One region of the Microbacterium sp. NPDC003461 genome, then DNA from elsewhere that is predicted to be linked to it. Evidence: predicted binding sites of a transcription regulator. Region 1 holds the regulator's gene; each other region holds the start of a gene.
What was found. The regulator LexA, encoded in region 1, represses DNA repair genes until DNA is damaged. The targets are predictions, from matches to a motif close to TCGAACANNTGTTCGA.
Positions count from the first base shown of each region.

Region 1 (4,276 bases):
CGTGCACGGGACCGTTCGGACCGGGGCAGGTGATGGCGCGCGAGACCGGCAGCCAGGCGGGGTCGAGGTCGCCGACGGGCACGCCGCCCCGCACCGGCTCGATCGTGTGCGCGTCGACGTCGAGCAGCCACAGGCCGCCCGGCACGCGCGCGCCGGCGCCGGTCAGCAGCACGCGCTGGCCCCGCACGTCGCGCACGAGCACGCCGCCCGTGAGGGGCGTGTCGAGGGCGTCCTCGGCGCCGCACGTGGGATCGATCACGACGAGCTGATCCGATCCGTTCGTCTGCACCGCGAGGATCCGGCCGTCGGTCGTGGTCGCGTACCAGCGCGCGCCGAGGTTCCACAGGGGCCCGCCCGTGTCGGCGTCGACCGTCATGATCGGCTCGGGCCCGACCGCCGACAGGCCGTCGACGCGCGCCCAGTGCAGGTTCCAGCGCGCATCCTGCCCCGGGTGCGGGATGTCGGCGAGGAACATCAGCTCGTCGTCGCCCGTCCACTCGGGCTGCAGCGCCGAGACGGTGCCCGCCGCGGTGCGCCCGCCGGCGATCACCACGTGCTCGGTCACGCGGCCGCGCTCGTCGAGGCGGCCGACGCGCAGCTCGGCGGCGTCCCACGGCATGTCGGGATGGTCCCACGCGATCCACGCGATCCGATCGCCGCGCGGGGCCGGATAGGCGAGGAAGTCGCTGCCCGCCACGACGCTCGCGACGGCGGCCGCGTCGTGCGCGGCCGACCCGTCGAGGGGGATGCGCACGATGTCGCGCGCGGGCACCGGGGCGCCGGTGCGCGTCTCGCGCACGGCCCACAGCGCGCCCTCGGCGAGGGTGAGGTCGCCGAAGCACATGCCGCCGTCCGCCGGGGTGAGCGGCTCGGGATCCGTGCCCGGCGCGAACCTGTAGACGCGCTGGTCGGCGTGCTCGACGAAGTAGGCGACGCCGTCGTCGCCGGCGGTCCACGCACCGCCGCCGTACTCGTGCACGCGGGAGCGCACGCTCCAGGGGGCGGGCAGCAGCACCTCGGGCTCGCGGCCGGCCTCGCCGCGCATCAGGGCCGTGCGGCCGCGCTCGGCCGGCAGGCCCTCGCTCCACCAGACCTCGTCGCCCACGAAGCGCGCGCCGTCCACGCGCAGCGATCCGCCGGCCACGTCGGCCGCGGTGATCGGCGATCGCCACGTGCCGTAGGGCGCGATCGTGCGGGCGGGGGCGGTCGCTTCGGAGGCCATGCCACCCACCGTAGGCGAGACGGCGGCGGGCCGCAGGGCGCCCGCCGGTGCGGATCAGACGGCGCGCAGCACGGCGACGACCTTGCCCAGCACGGTCGCCTCGTCGCCGAGGATCGGCTCGAACGCCGAGTTGCGCGGCAGCAGCCACGTGTGGCCGTCGCGCTGGCGGAAGGCCTTCACGGTGGCTTCGCCGTCGAGCATCGCCGCGACGATGTCGCCGTTCTCGGCGTTGTTCTGCGCGCGCACGACCACCCAGTCGCCGTGGCAGATCGCGGCGTCGATCATCGAGTCGCCGTTGACCTTGAGCATGAACAGCTCGCCCTTGCCCACGAGCTGGCGGGGCAGGGGGAAGATCTCCTCGACCTGCTGCTCCGCCGTGATCGGCACGCCCGCGGCGATGTTCCCGACGAGCGGCACCATCGCCGCGTCGCCGACGGCGGGCGCCGTGTCGGCCGGGTTCTCGCCCGACAGACCGGGCAGGTCGATGAGCACCTCCATGGCGCGCGTCTTGCCGGGGTCGCGGCGCAGGTAGCCGCTGAGCTCGAGCTGGCCGAGCTGGTGCGTCACGCTCGAGAGCGACTTCAGCCCGACGGCGTCGCCGATCTCGCGCATGCTCGGCGGGTAGCCGTGGCGCTGGATCGAGCGCTGGATGACCTCGAGGATGGCCATCTGCTTCTCGCTGAGGTTCCGGCGACGCCGCGTGCGGGGCTTGTCGTCGGTGCCGGCGATGTCGGCCGCGGCGTCGCTCATCTGTGCTCCTCGTTCGGATGTCGGAGGTCCGTGATTACGTGACCCTCGACCTCGAAGGTAGCCGATTCGTCGGGGTCTTCGGGAGATTTGTTCGAGCGTGTCCCGGCGGATCCGATGTCGGATGTCGGAGATAGCGTTGACATGTTCGAACCGTCGAACGTATATTCGGTACAGAGCTTCGCATCCGGCCTCCCGGCCGAGCGTCGGATGCGAAGCCGCCCAGACAGAAGGAGCACGACATGAGCACCGCCATCCTCACGGCAGCGGCAGCCCCCTCCGCGCCCCGCACCCGGCTGCGCCTCACGGTGCGCGGCCGCCGCGTGCTGGCGGCGCTGGCGGCCGCCCCGGTCGTCGCGGGTCTCGCGGCGGCCGTGCTCGGCGGCGGCGCGGCCCTGGCATCGGGCGAGGCGGGCGCCGACGCCTCGGCGTTCCACCTCGTCACGGTCACCGCGGGCGATTCGCTGTGGAGCATCGCGCAGGACGTGGCGCCCGGTCACGACCCGCGCGACGTGGTGTACGAGCTGAAGCGGCTCAACAACCTCGCCGGCGGGCTCGTGAGCCCCGGCCAGCAGATCGCGGTTCCCGCGGGCTACGCCGACTGAGCGGGGGCCGGGGCGGCATCGTCGTCCTCGCGATGACGGGCACGGCGATCGTCCGGCATCGAGGGGCCGCTCGGATCTAACATGGAGGGCGTGACCTCCGACCCGGCGAATACCTCGATCGCTCCCGCGATCACCCTCGACGACCTGCCGCTCCGCGCCGACCTGCGCGGGCAGACGCCCTACGGGGCGCCGCAGATGGCGGTTCCGGTCGCGCTGAACGTCAACGAGAACACGCATCCGGTGCCCGACGATGTCGCCGACGACATCGCCGACGCCGTCTCGCGCGCCCTGCGCGACGTGAACCGCTACCCCGACCGCGAGTTCACCCAGCTGCGCGAGGGATTCGCCGACTACCTCGGCCACGGACTCGTGCCCGAGCAGCTCTGGGCGGCCAACGGCTCGAACGAGGTGCTCCAGCAGGCGCTGCAGGCCTTCGGCGGGCCGGGGCGCTCGGCCTTCGGCTTCGCACCCACCTACTCGATGTATGGGCTGCTGGCCCGCGGCGTCGGCTCCGACTGGGTGACGGGCGAGCGCGGCCCGCGCTTCGAGATCGATCCCGAGGACGCGGCCCGTCAGGTCGCCGACGCGCGGCCCGACGTCGTCTTCCTCTGCGCGCCCAACAACCCCACGGGCACGCCGCTGTCGCTCGACGTCGTCGAGGCGGTCTACGACGCCACCGACGGGATCGTCATCGTCGACGAGGCGTACCGCGAGTTCGCGCCGCGCGAGGAGCCGTCGGCCCTGAGCCTGCTGGAGGGGCGCCCGCGCCTGGCCGTCTCGCGCACCATGAGCAAGGCGTTCGCCTTCGCCGGCGCGCGCGTCGGCTACCTCGCCGCCGATCCCGCCTTCATCGACGCGCTGCGTCTCGTCCGGCTGCCCTACCACCTGTCCGCCCTCACGCAGGCGGCGGCCTCCGCGGCCCTGCGCCACGCCGACACGATGCTGCGCACGGTCGACGAGATCGTCGAGCAGCGCGACCGCATGTCGGCCACGCTCGAGGCGCTCGGCTACACCGTCTACCCGTCGTGGGCGAACTTCGTCCTGTTCGGCGGGGTGACCGATCCCTCGCGCACCTGGTCGGCGCTGCGCGACCGCGGCATCCTCGTGCGCGACATCGGCATCCCCGGCCACCTGCGCGTCACGGCGGGCACGGAGGACGAGACGACGGCGTTCCTCGAGGCGCTCGCGGAGATCGGCAACTGAGCCGGGATCCCGCCCCGCGCAATAGACTCGAGGGTATGACCGCAGCCCGCACCGCCCGCCGCAGCCGCTCGACGAGCGAGTCGTCCGTCGAGCTCGAACTGGACCTCGACGGCACCGGCGCGAGCAGCATCGACACGAGCGTGCCGTTCTTCGACCACATGCTCACGGCGTTCGCGAAGCACTCGCTGACCGACCTCACGGTGAAGGCGAGCGGCGACACGCACATCGACGCGCACCACACCGCCGAGGACGTCGCGATCGTGCTGGGGCAGGCGATCCGCGAGGCGCTCGGCGACAAGTCGGGCATCTCGCGCTACGGCGACGCGCTCGTGCCGCTCGACGAGGCGCTCGCGCAGGCCGTCGTCGACATCTCCGGGCGGCCCTACCTCGTCCACACCGGCGAGCCGGCCGGATTCGAGCAGCACCTCATCGGCGGGCACTTCACGGGATCGCTCGTGCGCCACACCTTCGAGGCGATCGCGTTCAACGCCGGCCTCAC
Region 1 covers NZ_JBSFPT010000021.1:40,440-44,715, forward strand. The annotation lists gene ACWDR7_RS09635 (alpha/beta hydrolase family protein) at 1-1,222, opposite strand, end outside; gene lexA (transcriptional repressor LexA) at 1,277-1,972, opposite strand; gene ACWDR7_RS09645 (LysM peptidoglycan-binding domain-containing protein) at 2,212-2,574, shown strand; gene ACWDR7_RS09650 (histidinol-phosphate transaminase) at 2,665-3,777, shown strand; gene hisB (imidazoleglycerol-phosphate dehydratase HisB) at 3,813-4,276, shown strand, end outside.

Region 2 (4,276 bases), on a different contig from region 1:
GGGCCGAGATGCGCGCGTCGGAGCCGGAGTCGCTCGCCTCCTGACCGGGCCTGGTCCTCCGCCGAGGTGTCAAGAGGTCGCGCGCTCGGCGCGCAGCGGAGAGGATGGCCACCATGCCGATCGCACCCGTGCCCGCCCTGCGCGCGGCCGGGTGGTGGGTCCGCGACTACGCATACGCCGCCGTCTGGCAGGCCCGCGCGTTCGCGAACCGCACCGATCCACGGCGGTTCCGCGCGGGAGGGCTCGCGCCGGTGCTCGTGATCCCCGGGGTGTACGAGACGTGGACGTTCCTGCAGCCGCTCATCGTCGCGCTGCATGAGCGGGGGCATCCGGTCCATGTCGTCGATCCGCTGCGGCACAATCGGCGGCCGGTCGCGACGGGCGCGCAGCTCGTGGCGGAGTACCTGGAGGCGCACGACCTGCACGACGTCGTGCTCGTCGCGCACAGCAAGGGCGGTCTGATCGGCAAGCATGTGATGGCGCTGACGCCGGCGGCCGCGCGCGTGCGCGGCATGATCGCGGTGGCCACGCCGTTCGGCGGATCGCGGTACGCCCGCCTGATGGTCTCGCCCACCCTGCGCAGCTTCTCGCCGCGCAATGCGACGATCCTCGCCCTCGCGCGCGAGACGACGGTCAACGCGAGGATCGTCTCGCTGTACGGCCGCTTCGACCCGCACATCCCGGGCGGCAGCGAGCTTCCGGGGGCGCACAACGTGATGCTCGAGACGGGCGGGCACTTCCGGATCCTGGCGCACCCGCGCGTGATCGCCGAGGTTGCCGCGATGGCCGAGCCCGCGGCCGGCTGAGGCGGGCCGCATCGCGCGCACACCGCGCATCAGAGCGAGGCGGATTCGGGCTCCGCGTCGCTTCCGGCAAAGCGGTCGTCAGCGGCGACGGTGGTCTCGGTGAACCGCACGCCCGATGTCGGTCGGCCGGTGTAATGGTGGCCGAGGGGGCTGGTCCATTCGAGCTCTCCCCCGCCGAGATGTCGCACCTGCCAGGGCGAGTGGTGTTTCAGCATGTGATGCCGCTTGCACAGGCTCTCGAGGTTGGTCACGTCGGTGGGCCCACCCCGAGAGTGCGGGTGGATGTGGTCGGCGTCGCACCGTCGGGCGGTCTGCCGGCATCCGGGGAAGCGGCAGTGCTCGTCGCGGGCCCGGAGGAACCGCCGCTGCGCCGCAGTGGGCGTGTAGTGATCGACGGTCAGCAGCGCCCCGGTGTTCGGGTCGAGGAACAGCCGCTCCCACGCGGTGACCTCGGCCGCGAGCCGGCGGGCCGTGGCCGGATCGATCGGCTCCCCGCCCGCCGTGGGGACGCCGCTCGGGCGCCGGGCGCCGCGGTGCAACCCGGAACTCCCGCGCCGCTCGTGCCGGTGCTCGCGCATGGAGTTGCCGGCAGTCATGCCGGGAACCGCGTGGGCGTGGATGCGGCCGTCGGTGAGGACGTGGGCGGGGATGGTGACGTGGATCACGCCACGCACCTGCGCGAGCACGTCCTGCCCGGTCCCGTCCTCGACGATGTGCCCGGTGGGTGCGCCGGCGAGCAGCAGGTCACACGCCAGGTCGGCGCGCAACTCATCGATGCGGCGCTTGTCGGGCCCAGCCGCCGCACCGGCACCCTCCCCCGTCCCCGCGTCCGTGTCGGCAGCCCGCCCGAAGGCGTCGCGCTCGGCGATCACCGTCCGCGCCATCGTGGTCAGCCGGTCGTGGATTCCCTGCACCAGCGGCACCGGTGCGGTCAGGCGCAGCTCGGCCATCCCGTCCTCCAGCGCCGTCACCCGCACACCCCGGCGGGCCCGGGCCGCCTCGTGGCGTTGCGCGAGGGACTCCTCCAGGAACGCGTCGGCGATCGCCCGGCACATCGGCTTGAGGCCCGCCACCGTCGCCTCCTCCGCCACCCCCAGCGCCCGGGCCTCGTACTCCCGCCGATCCGCGGGATCCCCGATCCGTGTGCCCTCGGCCACGATCACCGCGGCGTGACGGCCGGGCAGGCGGCCCTCCTCCACCTGCGCCAGCGTCGCCGGGAAGTCCCGCACCAGCAGGCCCGCATCCACCATCCGGTTCTCCACCGTCCGCGGCCCCTCCCGCAGCGCCGCGGCGACCTCCGCCGCCATCGACCGCACCGGCATGTCCCACTCCGGCGGGGCACCCGCCCGCTCCACCTGCCCGACCGCGATGTCCAACGCCCGGCCGAGCAGGCGCGCCTCCTCGGCCTCCAACCGCGCCCGCTCCGCCCGCACCACCTGCAGGCGCGACACGATCCGGCCCGCCTCGGCGCGCTCCGCCGCGGTGGGCTCCCAGAAGACCGTGTCTCTTTCCATGCATCAATTCTCCCAGCCACCACCGACAACCATCGAACATCTCTTCGAGATGTGGATAACTCGACGACCCACTCGCCAGGCCGATCTGGCGCGAGCCACGCGCCCGACGACCGCACCAACTCGCCGGTAGTGTGGCACCCGCGACGAGCCACTCGCCCACCGGACCCGACCCGAGGAGCACGCCATGCACCCCCTCAGCACCACGTCGATCAGGGCGGAGCTCGAGCACGTCACCGAGCACTGGACCCCGCGGGTCATCGGCCGCGTCAACGATCAGTAGATCAAGGTGGCCGAGCTGCTCGGCGAGTTCGTGTGGCACGCGCACGAGGACGAGGACGAGATGTTCCTCGTCGTGTCGGGACATCTGCGCATCCAGCTGGAGGGCGATGAGGAGGCCCGCTTCGGCCCTGGCGAGTTCTTCGTCGTCCCCCGCGGGGTCCGGCACAATCCCGTCGCCGACGAGGAGGTCGAGATCGTCCTCATCGAGACGGTCACCACCGCGCACACGGGCGATGTCGTCGTCGAGCGCACGGTGCCGCTCGACCGGCAGACCGACGCGTTCCGCGAGCGATCGTCGTAGGGGTCGCACGACTCCCGCCCGGGACTCCCCCGCCACCCGCGGCCCGCCATGCCCGATCCGGACTCGCGATCAACGACCCGCGGTCCGCACCCCGCGATCCTCACCCCACGATCCGCACCCCGCCACGATCCGCCCATATACGCCAAAAGGCCGGACCCCCGAAGGGATCCGGCCTCTTGAACTAGAGCGGCTGCTTACGCGCCGGCGAGCTTCTCGCGCAGAGCGGCGAGGGCCTCGTCGTCGGCGAGCGTGCCGGCACCGGCCGACTCAGAGCTGAAGCTCTGGCCAGCGGCGGCGGCGCCACCGAAGTCGTCGCCCGCGGCGGCCTCGGCCTCGAGCGCCTTGGCGACGAGCGCCTTGTGCTGCTCCCAGCGAGCCTGCGCGGCGGCGTACTCGTCCTCCCACTTCTGGCGGGCCTCGTCGAAGCCCTCCAGCCACTGGTTGGTCTCGGGGTCGAAGCCCTCGGGGTACTTGTACTCGCCGTTCTCGTCGTACTCGGTGGTCATGCCGTACAGCGCCGGGTCGAACTCGGTGCCGTTGGGGTCGACCATCTCGTTGGCCTGCTTGAGCGAGAGCGAGATGCGGCGGCGGTCGAGGTCGATGTCGATGACGCGGACGAAGACCTCCTCGCCGACCGAGACGACCTGCTCAGCGAGCTCGACGTGCTTGTTCGACAGCTCCGAGATGTGCACGAGGCCCTCGATGCCGTCGGCGACGCGAACGAACGCACCGAACGGAACGAGCTTGGTGACCTTGCCCGGCGTGATCTGGCCGATCGCGTGGGTGCGGGCGAAGACCTGCCACGGGTCCTCCTGCGTCGCCTTGAGCGACAGCGAGACGCGCTCGCGGTCGAGGTCGACCTCGAGGATCTCGACGGTGACCTCCTGGCCCACCTCGACGACCTCGCTGGCGTGCTCGATGTGCTTCCACGACAGCTCCGAGACGTGGACGAGGCCGTCCACGCCGCCGAGGTCGACGAACGCACCGAAGTTGACGATCGACGAGACGACGCCCTTGCGGACCTGGCCCTTGTGCAGGTTGTTCAGGAACTGCGTGCGCGTGGCCGACTGCGTCTCCTCGAGGAGCGCGCGGCGCGAGAGCACGACGTTGTTGCGGTTCTTGTCGAGCTCGAGGATCTTCGCCTCGATCTCCTGGCCGAGGTACGGCGTGAGGTCGCGGACGCGGCGCAGCTCGATGAGCGAGGCCGGCAGGAAGCCGCGCAGGCCGATGTCGACGATGAGGCCGCCCTTGACGACCTCGATGACGGTGCCGGTGACGACGCCGTCGTTCTCCTTGATCTTCTCCACGTCGCCCCAGGCGCGCTCGTACTGCGCGCGCTTCTTCGACAGGATCAGACGGCCTTCCTTGTCCTCCTT
Region 2 covers NZ_JBSFPT010000003.1:10,110-14,385, forward strand. The annotation lists gene ACWDR7_RS02265 (helix-turn-helix domain-containing protein) at 1-44, shown strand, start outside; gene ACWDR7_RS02270 (esterase/lipase family protein) at 114-806, shown strand; gene ACWDR7_RS02275 (DUF222 domain-containing protein) at 836-2,320, opposite strand; gene ACWDR7_RS02280 (cupin domain-containing protein) at 2,607-2,900, shown strand; gene rpsA (30S ribosomal protein S1) at 3,095-4,276, opposite strand, start outside.
Region 2: a site for LexA is predicted at 2,353-2,368, ahead of ACWDR7_RS02275 (DUF222 domain-containing protein). Genes of this name have one in related genera too.

Region 3 (4,276 bases), on a different contig from region 1:
ACGCGCGACCTGGCGGTGCCGCTGCGCATCATCCGTCGCGCGATCCTCCCCACCCCGCTCGCCCGCGCGGCCGCCCTCGTCGCGCCCCGGTCGCTGCTGAGCCCGCCCCGGCTGCTCGAGCTGGTGGGGTTCGGCCGCGCAGGCCGGGCCGGGTAGGATGTTCCGAGGCCCTTTCGGGGGCCGCTGGAGGATTCGCCTAGTGGCCTATGGCGCACGCTTGGAAAGCGTGTTGGGTGCAAGCCCTCAGGGGTTCGAATCCCCTATCCTCCGCGAACGAGATACGGGTGCGTCCGCCAGGACGCACCCGTATCTCGTTCATTGGGCAGAGCGATTCGAGGAGGAGCGCGGCGTCAGCCGCGCGACGGGGTCCCCTATCCTCCGCTGAACGGCTTCAGAACAGCGTCGGCGCGGTCTCGGCGGGCAGGCCCAGCGACGTGGCGGGCGCCGCGACCATGCGCGCCCCGCGCCAGGCGTCCGGCGCGTCGTCGTCCTCGCGGGCGTCGAGTCCGTGGCGCCGGATGAGCGGGCGCACGCGGCGCGCGAGCCACGTGCGGTACTCCTTCGACGCGTACGACGACCCGCCGTACAGGCGCCGGTACACGGGGACGAGCCTCGGATGCTCCCGCGCGAGCCATTGGAAGAACCACTCGCGCGCTCCCGGGCGCAGGTGCAGGGCCCCGAACACCACCCGATGCGCACCGGAAGCGGCGATCTGCGCCAGCGCATCGTCGAGGTGCTCGACGGAGTCGGTGAGCCAGGGCAGGATCGGCATCACGAACACGGTGACGCGGAAGCCGAGGTCCGCCGCCGCGCGCACGGTGGCGAGCCGCGCCGCCGCCGTCGGTGTGCCCGGTTCGACGGCCTTCTGCAGCTCGTCGTCGAAGATCGCGATCGACATCGCCAGGTCGACGGGCACCTGCTCGGCGGCCCGCGCGAGCAGCGGCAGGTCGCGCCGCAGCAGCGTGCCCTTCGTGAGGATCGACAGGGGCGTGCCGCTCTCGGCGAGCGCGGCGATGATCCCCGGCATGAGCGCGTAGCGGCCCTCGGCGCGCTGATACGGATCGGTGTTCGTGCCGAGCGCCACGAGCTCGCGCTTCCACGACCGGCGCGACACCTCGGCCGACAGCGCCTCGGCCGCGTTCACCTTCACGACGACCTGGCTGTCGAAGTCGGCCCCGGCATCCAGCTCGAGGTACGTGTGCGTGCGGCGGGCGAAGCAGTTGTGGCTGATGACGCCGTTCGCGATGAAGTCGCCGGTCCCCGTGGTGATGTCGACCATCTCCATCTCCACGCCGCGGTCCTCGACCGCCACGATTCGGAGGTCCGCCACGGTCTTCACCGCATCGCCTGCAATCGCCAGCTTGCGGGTGATCGCCGGCCGGGTCGCCTCGAAGAATCTCCGACGCGCCGGCAGGCCCCCCACCACACGGATGACGCTGACGCCGTTCGCCGCCACCGGCTCCCTCACCGATCGGATGCCGAGCGCGTCGCAGGCGGCGACGATGGCCGAGAGGATGCCCTCGTCCTTGTTGCTGATGCGCAGGATCCCGCCGGAGCAGCTTCCCTCCGCATCGAAGATCCCCGAGAGGAATCCCGCGTGCCAGTCATGATCGGGACCCTCGGGCATCTGGATGAGGCCCTCGAGCGCGGCGACGTCCGCGCGCTTTCCCGTGTGAAGAGCGAGCATCGGACGTGCGGAGGCCGAGGTGAACGGACGCGTCCGCGTCTCGATCCCCTCGGCAGCGAGGAACTCCCTCGTTCGGTCGAGCGCCTCGGTGTCGGCCAGCGCGAGGCGGAAAGCATGCTGCTCCGTCGTGCGATGCGGGTATCGGTACCGCCCGTGGAAGATCATCCCATCGCCACGGATCATCCCCGTCAGATACCCCCGCCGGAACGCCGCCGACGTCCAGCGACCCTCCGCTGTCGCCGCACCGCCGAGGCCGAAGCCCTGCAGTGCGTTGCGGATCGTGAGGTGAGGACGCCGCTCGCCGCCGCTCGTCGCGCCGATGACGTGCTTCCATCCGCGATCGGTGAGGAAGCGGTGATCACCGCTGGCGATGAGCTCCGTGCCATCGGCGAGCACAATTCGGTACGCGCGCTTCCGGCTCGCCCACTTGGCGTGGACTTCCGTCTTCACGTACCGCCGATAGGCGCCGTCGACGCGCGTTCCGACGATCTCGTCGCCGACGCGCAGTTCGCGGATGGCTCGCTGGCGGCCGTCGGCCATCAGCACGAGGGTGTCCGGGTGCACGCAGTAGAGACAGGCATGTGAGCAGCCCCGATAGGGGTTCACGGTCCACGAGAACGGCATCGGGCTCTGCGCGGGCACGCGGTTGAGGGCCGACTTCGCGGCGACCTCGTGGAACGTGATGCCCGCGAACTCCGGCGTGCGCACGGAGCGGACGAGGCCCTGCAGGCCGATGAGCGCCGGATCCGCAGATCCGTTCACCTGCTGCCCGCTCCACCTCATGCACCCAGTCGAACATCCGTACTACCGGATGTCAAGCAGGCATCGTGCGCACAGACCGGCGGCCCGGGACGCGCTCCGTCGAGCACCCCGGGCCGCCGCCCCCGCCTGTCACCCCGCGAGCGCTGCCGGTCGCGGTGCGAAATGCGGGATGGGGATCGGACGCGTCGCGCCGGGCGGCGTCACCGCGGAGAGCACCTCCGCCGCGCGCTCCAGCACGTCCCCCATCGTCGTGAACCGCTCGACGCCCCGATGCGTCGAGACCCACACCACCTCGTAGCCGTCAGCCCGTCGCTCCACGTACGCCACGACGCTCGTCGCGTCGCACGAATCGACGCTGCGGTCGCAGAGGCGCCAGGCATCCTCGCCGAGCGGAACGAGATCCAGCTGATGAACCGTATCCATGTCGACCTCCGACATCACTGTCGCCCGGCCGCGCCGGCGGTTCCAGGGGGTTGACACCCTCCCGACCGCCGGATACTCGCGCGCCGGGCGCGGGGCGTCGCCCCGCGGCGATGTCAAGCCCCGTGTGCCGCCCGGGATACCGGGCGATCATGAGACGGTCGCCGAAGCTGGCGGCACCTCGGCGCGAGCGCGAGTCCGCCGAGGGGACGAGAGGAGTGCCCGCATGTCGAACGGAACGGTTCCGCCCGTCGCCCCGCTGGACGATCCCCTGTTGCAGGCGATGATGGACGAATTCGAGGAGGACGAGCATGCCGATGGCTGGTGAGGGCGCGGACGACGAGCTCGACGAGGAGCGCGGCCCGGGCGGCCACGGCACGCAGGACGCGCCCCTCGAGGACACGCACGACACGAACGACGACGAGCGGATCGGCGGCATCGTCGCCCAGACGCGAGCCGACATGCTGATCGACACGCTGCACGGCGACGTGCGCAGCACGCTCGAGCGCCGCCTGTCGGACGCCGGCATCGAGGTCGATCCGCAGACCATGGACGACCTCGTCGCCCGGGTGGAGTCCGACGACGTGGACGTCACCGATCCCGGAGTCGAGCAGAACTGACCCGGATCAGCGGGTCCGGATCAGCGGGCGCCGATCAGGCGTCGCAGTTCTGGCAGACGCCGCTCATGGGCAGCACCATGAAGCACGTCGGGCACACCTTCGGCGGCTCCTCGGGTGCCGAGGCGGCACGCGGCGACGCGGCGCGCGGCGCTCGCGCCGGCTTCGCGGCCGGCGCCGGGGCGGCGACCGGGTGCGTCACGCCCCACGCACCGTGGAAGCGGCGGCTGGGCCAGCGCTCGACGTCGTCGCCGAGGCGGCGCACGATCTCCTGCTCGGTGCGGAAGCCGTTGGTGTAGCCGGGGTGCACCTCGAGCGCGGGCGAGCCGCCGCGCCGCTCGATGCGGAAGTGGGTCGAGTAGCCGACGAAGCCGGCGGCGTCGATGCCGTCGACGATGCGCCGGATCAGTTCACGGTTCGCGGCGGGCGTGCCGTGCCTCTGGAACGCCTCCTCGAGCGAGGCGTAGCGCGTCGCGCGGCCCTCCTTCTTGCGGGTGGAGTCGGCCGGTTCGGGAGATCGCGTCACCCCTCCAGCGTAGCGACGGGGCCTGGGCGGCGGCTGGCGCGGAGTACCGCGGATCGCCCGGAAGCGCGCCACGTAGACTGGAGCGCATGTCCGCCCCTGCTCCGCCCCCCGGCGGCGGCGCCACCGTTGCGCGTATCACCGCGCTCGACGTGCTCCGCCTGCTCTCCGAGCTCGCCGCGTTCGCGACCCTGCTCGTATGGGGCCTCCTGGCGTGGCCGGTCGCCTGGAACATCCTCTTCGGGCTGCTCGCCCCGGCCCTCGCGA
Region 3 covers NZ_JBSFPT010000028.1:12,676-16,951, reverse strand. The annotation lists gene ACWDR7_RS10745 (transglutaminase family protein) at 1-156, shown strand, start outside; tRNA gene ACWDR7_RS10740 (tRNA-Ser) at 186-270, shown strand; gene ACWDR7_RS10735 (intein-containing Rv2578c family radical SAM protein) at 392-2,470, opposite strand; gene ACWDR7_RS10730 (hypothetical protein) at 2,579-2,887, opposite strand; gene ACWDR7_RS10725 (hypothetical protein) at 3,181-3,489, shown strand; gene ACWDR7_RS10720 (hypothetical protein) at 3,524-4,012, opposite strand; gene ACWDR7_RS10715 (YrdB family protein) at 4,099-4,276, shown strand, end outside.
Region 3: a site for LexA is predicted at 2,479-2,494, ahead of ACWDR7_RS10735 (intein-containing Rv2578c family radical SAM protein). Genes of this name have one in related genera too.